Regions from separate parts of the Xenorhabdus santafensis genome, predicted to be linked through region 3. Evidence: predicted binding sites of a transcription regulator. Region 3 holds the regulator's gene; each other region holds the start of a gene.
What was found. The regulator CRP, encoded in region 3, controls carbon source genes, mostly activating them, when cyclic AMP is high. The targets are predictions, from matches to a motif close to ATGTGANNNNNNTCACAT.
Positions count from the first base shown of each region.

Region 1: a site for CRP is predicted at 1,839-1,856, ahead of focA (formate transporter FocA). Genes of this name have one in related genera too.
Region 2: a site for CRP is predicted at 1,922-1,939, ahead of udp (uridine phosphorylase). Genes of this name have one in related genera too.

Region 1 is NZ_VCDN01000033.1:9,653-12,946, forward strand. It holds gene ycaO (30S ribosomal protein S12 methylthiotransferase accessory factor YcaO) at 1-1,615, shown strand, start outside; gene focA (formate transporter FocA) at 1,925-2,782, shown strand; gene pflB (formate C-acetyltransferase) at 2,837-3,294, shown strand, end outside.
Region 2 is NZ_VCDN01000059.1:20,611-23,904, reverse strand. It holds gene FE392_RS14585 (GntP family permease) at 360-1,736, shown strand; gene udp (uridine phosphorylase) at 2,006-2,761, shown strand; gene FE392_RS14575 (tyrosine-protein phosphatase) at 3,120-3,294, shown strand, end outside.
Region 3 is NZ_VCDN01000011.1:245,150-248,443, forward strand. It holds gene FE392_RS02735 (aspartate aminotransferase family protein) at 75-1,298, shown strand; gene crp (cAMP-activated global transcriptional regulator CRP) at 1,396-2,028, opposite strand; gene FE392_RS02745 (phosphoribulokinase) at 2,533-3,294, opposite strand, start outside.

The sequences.
Region 1 (3,294 bases), on a different contig from region 3:
TCGCGATTGCCCTCTGTGCTTTACCAATGGTAAAGGTGCAAGCAAGAAAGCTGCCTTGGCTTCTGCACTGGGAGAATATTTCGAGCGCTTGTCGACAAACTATTTTTTTGCTGATTTTTATCTTGGCAATGCCATTGCCAATGGCGATTTTGTTCATTACCCAAATGAGAAATGGTTCCCTCTGCCAGAAGATGATTCTCTGCCGGAAGGCATTTTAGACGAACGCCTGCATCGTTTTTATGACCCAGATCATGCGTTGTGCGCCAGCCAACTGGTTGATCTGCAATCAGGTAATGAAGAACGAGGTATTTGCGCCCTGCCTTTTACTCGTCAATCAGACAACCAAGCTATTTATATTCCGATGAATATTATCGGAAACCTATATGTTTCAAACGGCATGTCAGCGGGCAATACTTCCAATGAAGCCCGGGTTCAAGGCTTATCCGAAGTATTCGAACGTTATGTGAAAAACCGTATTATTGCTGAACGCATTAGCCTGCCTGAAATCCCACAAGAGGTTATGAACCGTTACCCTGGTGTAGTTGCATCAGTGAATAAATTGCAAGAAGAGGGCTTCCCGCTTTATTGCTACGATGCCTCACTCGGCGGCCAATTCCCGGTAATCTGTGTAGTCTTGTTCAATCCGAGCAATGGAACCTGTTTTGCCTCCTTTGGTGCCCATCCTGATTTTGGCGTAGCATTGGAACGTACTGTCACCGAATTACTGCAAGGCCGTAGTCTGAAAGATCTGGATGTCTTTACGCCACCAAGCTTTGATGATGAAGAAGTTTCTGAGCATACCAATCTGGAAACTCACTTCATTGATTCAAGCGGTGCCATCAGTTGGGATCTGTTCAAACAAGATGCCGATTATGAATTTGCAGATTGGAATTTCAGCGGAACAACCGAAGAAGAATTTACGACTTTGATGAATATCTTCAATGTGTTGGATGCTGAAGTTTATATTGCTGATTATGAACACCTCGGTGTTTACGCTTGCCGTATTCTGGTTCCGGGTATGTCAGATATCTATCCAGTCGAAGATCTGCACATCGCCAATAACACTATGGGCACTCATCTGCGTGACACTATCCTGGCACTGCCGGACAGCCAATGGCAGCCGGAAGAGTACCTTGCACTCCTTGAACAGTTGGATGATGAAGGATTGGATGACTTCACCCGTGTCCGTGAATTGTTAGGCATTGCGGCTGGCAAAGATAACGGCTGGAGTAACCTGCGCATCGGTGAATTAAAATCCATGCTGGCGCTGGCGGGTAATGATTTGGAGCAAGCTCTGATTTGGGTTGAATGGACACAAGACTTCAATAATTCAGTCTTCACCGCAGAGCGCACTAATTATTATCGTTGCCTGCAAACACTGTTACTGTTGACCCAAGAAGAAGATCGCGAGCCAGAGCAGTATTATCAAGCATTTGTAAGAATGTACGGTCAAGACACAGTAGATGCGGCCTCTGCTGCAATTGCCGGGGAAAATTGTTTCCACGGTCTTTGGTCTATCGATTCAGAATTAAAAGCGCTGCCAGCACATCAGAGTTTATTGAATGCTTATGAAAAGTTGCAAAAAGCCAAGCGTGAATTTTGGATAACTAAATAAGCCAAATACATTAAAAGTAAAATTCAGGTTAAATACAATTTATTTTAAAATGACAAATAAATAACAATTTAACCTGTTATTTTACTTTTTATTCCCTCACAACCAAAACTCCTTATATAAAATATTTTTATAAATTTTAAAAAATATTTTTCCTTTATAAATCACCATGTTAAAATAAAATAATCGTATTTAGCCCCCGAACAATCACCAGACTTTCGGCCTAATATGATCCATATCAAATTTAGGTCTGTGCCCATTTGTTACTATCATTGCGTGCTATAATTAACTAAGGATAAAGAGAGTGTTAGGATGAAAACTGACAACCCTTTTAATTTATTTTCACCTGCTGTAATGGCACAAATCGCTGATGACAGTGGTGTATATAAAGTCAATAAACACCTCACAGTGACTTATTTATCAGCAATCATGGCAGGTGTGTTTATTTCCATTGCTTTTGTTTTTTATCTTACAGCAACGACAGGAACATCCTCTGTTCCTTATGGATTGGCAAAATTAACCGGTGGGATCTGTTTTTCCCTTGGTTTAATGCTGGTGGTGATATGCGGTGTCGATCTCTTTACATCCACTGTCCTAACAATCATCTCAAAAGCGACAGGCCGCATAACCTGGTCGCAAATGTTCAAGAACTGGCTCAACGTTTATGTCGGTAACTTGATTGGGGCACTGTTTTTTGTCGCCTTGCTCTGGTTCTCAGGCCAATACACCGTTGCCAATGGTGCTTGGGGGCTGAATGTATTGCAAACAGCAGACCATAAAATGCACCACTCCTTTATTGAAGCCGTCTGCTTAGGTATTTTAGCCAATCTGATGGTATGTCTGGCTGTTTGGATGAGCTACGCCGGGCGCAGCCTGATCGATAAATTATTCGTGCTGATACTGCCTATCGGCATGTTTGTGGCAAGTGGTTTTGAACACAGTATCGCCAATATGTTTTTAATTCCGTTCGGGATCGTCATCAAAAACTTTGCCCCAGATACATTTTGGGAAAAAACAGGAGCAAGCCCCGAACAGTTTTCCCAACTCACCGTTTCAAATTTTATTACTGATAATTTAATCCCCGTAACGATAGGCAACATTATCGGTGGTGCGATATTGGTTGGGTTGACTTATTGGTTCATTTATTTACGTGGCGGCAAAAAGAGTTAATCCGCCTCCACGCCAAGTTTCTTAAAAGTTCCACTGTTAAAAGGTAGAAGTATCATGTCCGAGTTAAATGAAAAATTTTCTGTAGCATGGCAAGGCTTTAACGAGGGTAGCTGGAAAAATGAAGTCAACGTTCGCAACTTCATCCAACAAAACTATACCCCGTATGAAGGAGACGAATCATTCCTTGCAGGCGCCACAAAAGAGACAGATATTTTGTGGGAAAAAGTCATGGAAGGTATCAAAATTGAAAACCGTACTCATGCACCGGTAGATTTTGATACCAACGTTGCGTCTACAATTACCTCTCATGATGCTGGTTATATTGAAAAAAGTCTGGAGCAAATTGTTGGTTTGCAAACCGAAGCACCTCTGAAACGTGCCATTATTCCATTTGGTGGCATCAAGATGGTGGAAGGTTCTTGCAAAGCATACAATCGCGAGCTGGATCCAAAACTGAAACAAATTTTTACCGAATACCGCAAAACTCATAATCAGGGTGTCTTTGATGTTTA
Region 2 (3,294 bases), on a different contig from region 3:
AGGTAACAAATAGTCAGATCTTTCCTAAACATATTCATTCTCTTGAACTTATTATTCCCTTCTCTCATTCATCTGATTACGATTTTATCGTTTTGCACGATTGCAAATCTGAATGACGTTGTATGTGGGTGATAATTGCGATTATTAGAGCAATAATTCTTTTTTAAACAATACATTGAACGCTCAGTTTAAAAATAAAGAGTAAATTCTTATTTGCAAAAATAGTTTCAAGAAGTTATGAAAGGAAACTTCGGCGAAAATTGTCATCATTAATGGTTTGCTTTTTAACCATCAGTTAATCATTCAACGATGCTGTTCGTGCATTTATCGCTTAATACAGATTGAAATAGGGTTTTATGATGGAGTCTTACATTCCAATAATTGGATTGGGCGTGGCGGTATTTACGCTGATTTTTCTGGTCTTACGTACTCGTGTTCATGTACTGGTTGCCATGCTAATTGCTGCGATAATTGCTGGAACCTCTGGAGGATTAACACTGAGCAACACCGTTGAGGTTATCTCCAAGGGGTTTGGTTCGACATTGGGCAGTATTGGCATCGTGATTGGACTGGGGAGCATGATGGGGCGAATACTGGAGGTTTCCGGTGCAACTGAAAAAATCGCCTATAGCTTGATAAAGTGGTTGGGTAAAAGGCGTGAAGAATGGGCTTTGGCGATTACCGGTTATATTGTCAGTATTCCCATATTTGTGAATTCCGCTTTTGTGATCCTCTATCCTTTGGTAAAGGCATTGGCAAAGAAAGGCAAGCGTAGTGTATTGACGCTGGGAGTATCGCTGGCAGGAGGATTGGTAGTGACTCACCATATTGTTCCTCCAACTCCGGGGCCGCTGGGCGTTGCCGGAATATTCGGAGTCAATATAGGTTCAATGATGCTGGTGGGAATGGTATTGGCTATTCCATGTGTTATCGGTATGACCCTTTATGCAAAATGGTTGGAAGCTAAATATCCTGAATATCAACTCATTGATGCGGAAGAAAACTTACAGCAAATTCATCAGCGTTATATGGAAGAAAAAGCCAACAAGCCATTGCCGAACCTGTTTATTTCTTTTCTGCCGATTGTTGTGCCGATTGCGCTTATCTTCACCAATGTTATCAATGGAATGTTGCTGAAAACCGAAGAGTTTGCAGGACAGGAAAATAATTTCTATTTTCAGAGCTTTAATTTCCTTGGTTCACCAATTATTGCTTTAGCAATCAGCGTATTGCTGGCGGTGTATACCTTAATGCCGAAAGTAAGCAAGCAGGAAGTGACTGAACATTTGGAAGAGGGGTTAAAAACCGTCGGTATTATCCTGCTGGTGTCAGGAGCCGGAGGAGCGTTGGGGGCAGTGTTAAACGAAAGTGGGACAGGAATGATTCTGGCCCAGTATATTGCGGGCCTACCGATAACATCGGTGTTAATCCCTTTTATCATCGCGACATTAATACGGATTATCCAAGGATCCGGTACAGTGGCGATGATTACCGCAGCTTCTATTTCCGCGCCCATTATTAAACAAATACCGGATATTAATATGCTGTTAGCGGCTCAGGCTGCGGTGATGGGAACTTTGTTTTTCAGCTACTTCAATGATTGTTTTTTCTGGGTAGTTAACCGAATGATGGGAATTAAAAATGTAAAGCAACAGATTATCGTTTGGTCAATTCCGACGACAATTGCGTGGGGCATAGGGCTTTGTGGCATATTGCTGCTCAACTTTATTATGTAAGTTACCCTTAACCGCATAAATGATGAAAAAGCGCTCTGGAAAGGGGCGCTTTTTCGATTTTGGTCTTTGTGACAGCTATTGGCATATTTTTTTTGTTTTAATTTTATACTTATCGCATTGCCCTTACATATATTTGTGATTTGAATCACAATTATATGTAAGTGTTTCTTTATTGGATTGATTAAGAGTGATTTTGATCACTTAAAAGTGTCAGAGTATTCACTAAATTTAAGTATATATTTTGAATCATGTCCGTTGAGGAGTCCGATATGTCTGATGTATTTCATTTAGGTATCACAAAAAGTGACCTGCAAGGAGCAACTTTAGCGATTGTGCCTGGTGATCCTAACCGTGTTGCAAAAATTGCGCGATTGATGGATAACCCTGTGCATCTGGCTTCCCACCGTGAATTTACAACATGGCGTGCCGAGATTGACGGGAAAGCGGTCATCGTTTGTTCCACAGGTATTGGTGGCCCCTCAACGTCGATTGCCGTAGAAGAACTGGCACAACTGGGAATTCGTACTTTCCTGCGAATTGGTACAACGGGAGCAATCCAACCACACATTAATGTGGGAGATGTACTGGTTACCACTGCTGCAGTTCGCTTGGATGGTGCCAGTCTGCACTTTGCCCCAATGGAATTCCCGGCAGTTGCTGATTTTGAATGTACAAACGCGCTATACGAAGCGGCGAAAGCATCCGGTTCAACCACGCATGTGGGCGTGACGGCGTCTTCTGATACTTTCTACCCAGGGCAAGAACGTTACGATACTTATTCCGGGCGTGTTGTCCGTCGTTTCCAGGGTTCTATGAAAGAGTGGCAGGAAATGGGCGTGTTGAACTTCGAAATGGAATCAGCGACATTGCTGACTATGTGTTCAAGCCAAGGACTGCGCAGTGGTATGGTGGCCGGCGTTATCGTGAACCGTACCCAACAAGAAATTCCGGATGCTGAATTGCTGAAAAAAACTGAAAGTAATGTATTGGGCATTGTTGTTGAGGCTGCCCGCCGCCTGCTGTAATGCTTTTTATACACAATGGATTTCAAGCTGCATCGCAGGCAACAAAGAGGCAGTTTGAAAGATTATATACAAGGGTCAGAAATATCTGGCCCTGCTGTTGGTTTATGATATCTCCTCTTCCTTTCATTCTAAAATCTGATAATGTCATAACGTTATGTGCTAATACTTATTTGTAATAACAACTTTTTATATAATAGTAAGTCGCAATGGCAACGAATTAGCACACACAACTATCAACTGAGTTTGATAATATCTATTTGTTTTCATTAACTAATATACTGATAAATCAAATTTTATTGCCAATAAAATCAGCAAGTTGAAAGGCAAACGTATATTTTAATCGCAACAAGAGTGACTAATGACCACAACACTTCTATCTCATCCTTCACTACTTCCTTTGAATGGAGGTATTAATTTCCGTGACTTAGGCAATAAGAAATTAAGCAACGGAGCCAAAATTAAGTCAGGGTTACTGTTTCGTTCCGGAGCGTTGGACAAGCTGACACAAGATGATCAATCGTTCTTGGCGGAAC
Region 3 (3,294 bases):
ATCTGATTTTTTATTCATATTTTATGATTATTATTTCATTTTGATATGGCAAATATAAAAACAAGGTGAGGGAAATGGCAGAGCATGCAGGAAAAAATTTAACTACCTTCAATCAGGTGATGTTGCCAGTTTATGCACCGGCAGATTTTATTCCTGTTCGCGGGAAAGGCAGCCGGATATGGGATCAACAAGGTCACGAATATATTGATTTTGCCGGTGGCATTGCTGTTTTGGCCTTGGGACATTGCCATCCGGCCTTGGTCAATGCCCTGAAATTGCAAGGCGAAAAATTGTGGCATGTCAGCAATATTTTCACCAATGAATCGGCTTTAATTCTGGCGCAAAAGCTGATTGATGCAACGTTTGCACAAAAGGTCTTTTTCGCCAATTCAGGCGCTGAGGCAAATGAAGCCGCATTTAAACTGGCTCGCCGTTATGCCATTACTCGCCATCACCCGGATAAAACCAAAATCATCGCTTTTCATCAGGCGTTTCATGGGCGCACATTTTTTACCGTTTCAGTGGGTGGACAACCGAAATACGCCGATGGGTTCGGCCCCAAGCCCGCTGATATTATCCATGTTCCTTTCAATGAGTTGGACGCAGTCAGAGCCGTGATCAGTGACGATACCTGTGCTGTTGTTTTAGAACCCATTCAAGGGGAAGGTGGTGTGACTCCTGCGACGGCAGAATTTCTGCGTGGCGTGCGTGAACTGTGCGATAAGCACCAAGCCTTGTTGGTTTTTGATGAAGTTCAGAGCGGCATGGGGCGTACTGGCAAGCTGTATGCGTACCAGCATTATGGTGTCATTCCGGATATTCTGACAACAGCAAAAGCCTTGGGAGGCGGTTTTCCAATCAGTGCCATGTTAACCACGGATGCTATTGCGGCGGCAATGGAAATAGGCTCCCAGGGAACAACCTATGGTGGAAATCCACTAGCTTGCTCTGTGGGAAGCGCCGCAATTGATATTATCAATACACCGGAAGTGTTGGCAGGAGTGGAAAAACGGCATGATTTGATTATCCATGCGCTGGAAAAACTGAACCAAAAATATGGCATTTTCCACGAATTTCGCGGAAAAGGGCTGCTGATTGGAGCTGTATTGCAAGCTGAGTATCAGGGGAAATCCAAAGAGATATTGCAGTACGCGGCGGAACAAGGTTTGATGCTATTGAGTGCTGGAGAGAGTATCTTACGTTTTACCCCTTCATTAATCATTCCTGAGGATGACATTGCGGAAGGCATGGCACGGTTGGATCGCGCGATTGCACGTTGGTTGAAATGGGGTGAATAAGTCAGCGAACAGGAAAGCAAGCAGGAAGAAGAAAACAGAATAAAGCAGCCAGTGTGGGATCGGTGGATGACACTGGCTGAATTTAGACGTTCAGGAACTAACGGGTTCCATAAACAACAATAGTTTTACCATGTGCAGAGATCAGGTTTTGATCTTCCAGCATTTTCAGAATGCGGCCAACCGTTTCACGGGAGCAACCTACAATCTGCCCGATTTCCTGACGTGTAATTTTGATTTGCATACCATCAGGGTGGGTCATTGCATCGGGCTGTTTGGCCAGATTGAGTAAAGTCTGGGCGATACGGCCTGTAACGTCCAGAAAGGCTAAGTTCCCCACTTTTTCAGAAGTCGTTTGCAGGCGACTTGCCATCTGAGCAGATAAACGCATCAGAATGTCAGGGTTAACCTGAATTAACTGGCGAAATTTCTTGTAGGAAATTTCAGCCACTTCACAGGCACTTTTAGCTCGTACCCATGCCGTACGCTCTTGCCCTTCCTCAAACAATCCAAGTTCACCAATGAAATCTCCCTGATTTAAATAAGAGAGAATCATCTCCTTGCCTTCTTCATCTTTTATTAGAACAGCAACCGAACCTTTAACAATGTAGTAAAGCGTCTCTGCTTTCTCACCTTGATGAATAAGCGTGCTCTTGGATGGATATTTGTGAATATGGCAGTGTGACAAAAACCATTCAAGAGTAGGGTCTGTTTGTGGCTTGCCGAGAACCATTCGCTTTATCCTCTGTTGTTATTTCCGCCTTTGTGAAGTGAGAAACTGACTGTTTCCCTCTAGGCTGGCTTTATAAAGTCAATAGATTAACATATTAACTTGCTGAAAAACTGACAAGGGGAAATTTTATATGGCTGATAAGAATTTCAATATGCTGGTGTATTGAAGTTCGGCCATACTTCTTGCCAGTCTCGCTTGTAACCTAGTTTGTAACACAGGAAAACGTTTCTGTCTTCTCCTGTATCGCTTCAGCATATTAAACTGGTCGCTAGATTACCAGAAATTAGCCTGATGAAGCGGTTTTATTGATTTTGTATTTATAAAAAAAGAAAAAATAAGGTTAGGCGCTGTGCCTGAAATGTGAAGTTTCATCCTGTTTTGGCTTATTTAGGGAGAAGTTTTTTATCGTTAATTTATGGCGACATGAATTGGTTAATTATTTAAATAAAACAGGCAGCATTATTTTTTGTTACCTGTTTCATTAAAAATAAAATGAACTCTAGATTATGAGATCTTTTTGCCTTCCAGTAATTGTTTCACCAGCGGGGCCATAATTAATTCCATGGCCAAGCCCATTTTGCCGCCAGGGACGACGATAGTATCGATGCTGGAAATAAATGACCCCTGAAGCATAGCGAGCAAATAGGGGAAATCTATTTGGGTTAGGCCCCGGAAGCGGATCACGATAAAACTTTCGTCCAGCGAAGGGATCGCATTGGCTGAGAAGGGGTTAGAAGTATCAACCGTAGGGACGCGTTGGAAGTTAATGTGGGTACGCGAAAACTGCGGGGTGATGTAGCGGATATAGTCATCCATCGAACGGACAACGGAATCCATGACGGCTTCTCTGGAATGCCCGCGTTCACTGGTATCACGGATCAATTTTTGTATCCATTCCAGGTTGACAATGGGAACGACCCCAACCAGCAGGTCAACATGGCTGGCAACATTGTGCTGGGGAGTAACGACACCGCCATGCAGCCCTTCATAAAAGAGAATATCGGTGTTTGAGGGTAAAGGTTCCCACGGCGTGAATGTGCCGGGCAATTGATTATAGGGTACGGCCTCATCATAAGTATGCAGGTATTTCCGGCTGCGGCCGCTTCCTGTTTCACCATAGCCAGAGAATGTTTGCTCCAGCATACTGAAATCATTGGCTTCTGGCCCAAAGTAACTGATATGCCTGCCCTGTTCTTTTGCTTTTCGAATTTCAGCATCCATTTCAGGACGCGTATAACGATGGAAACTATCCCCTTCAATGAGTGC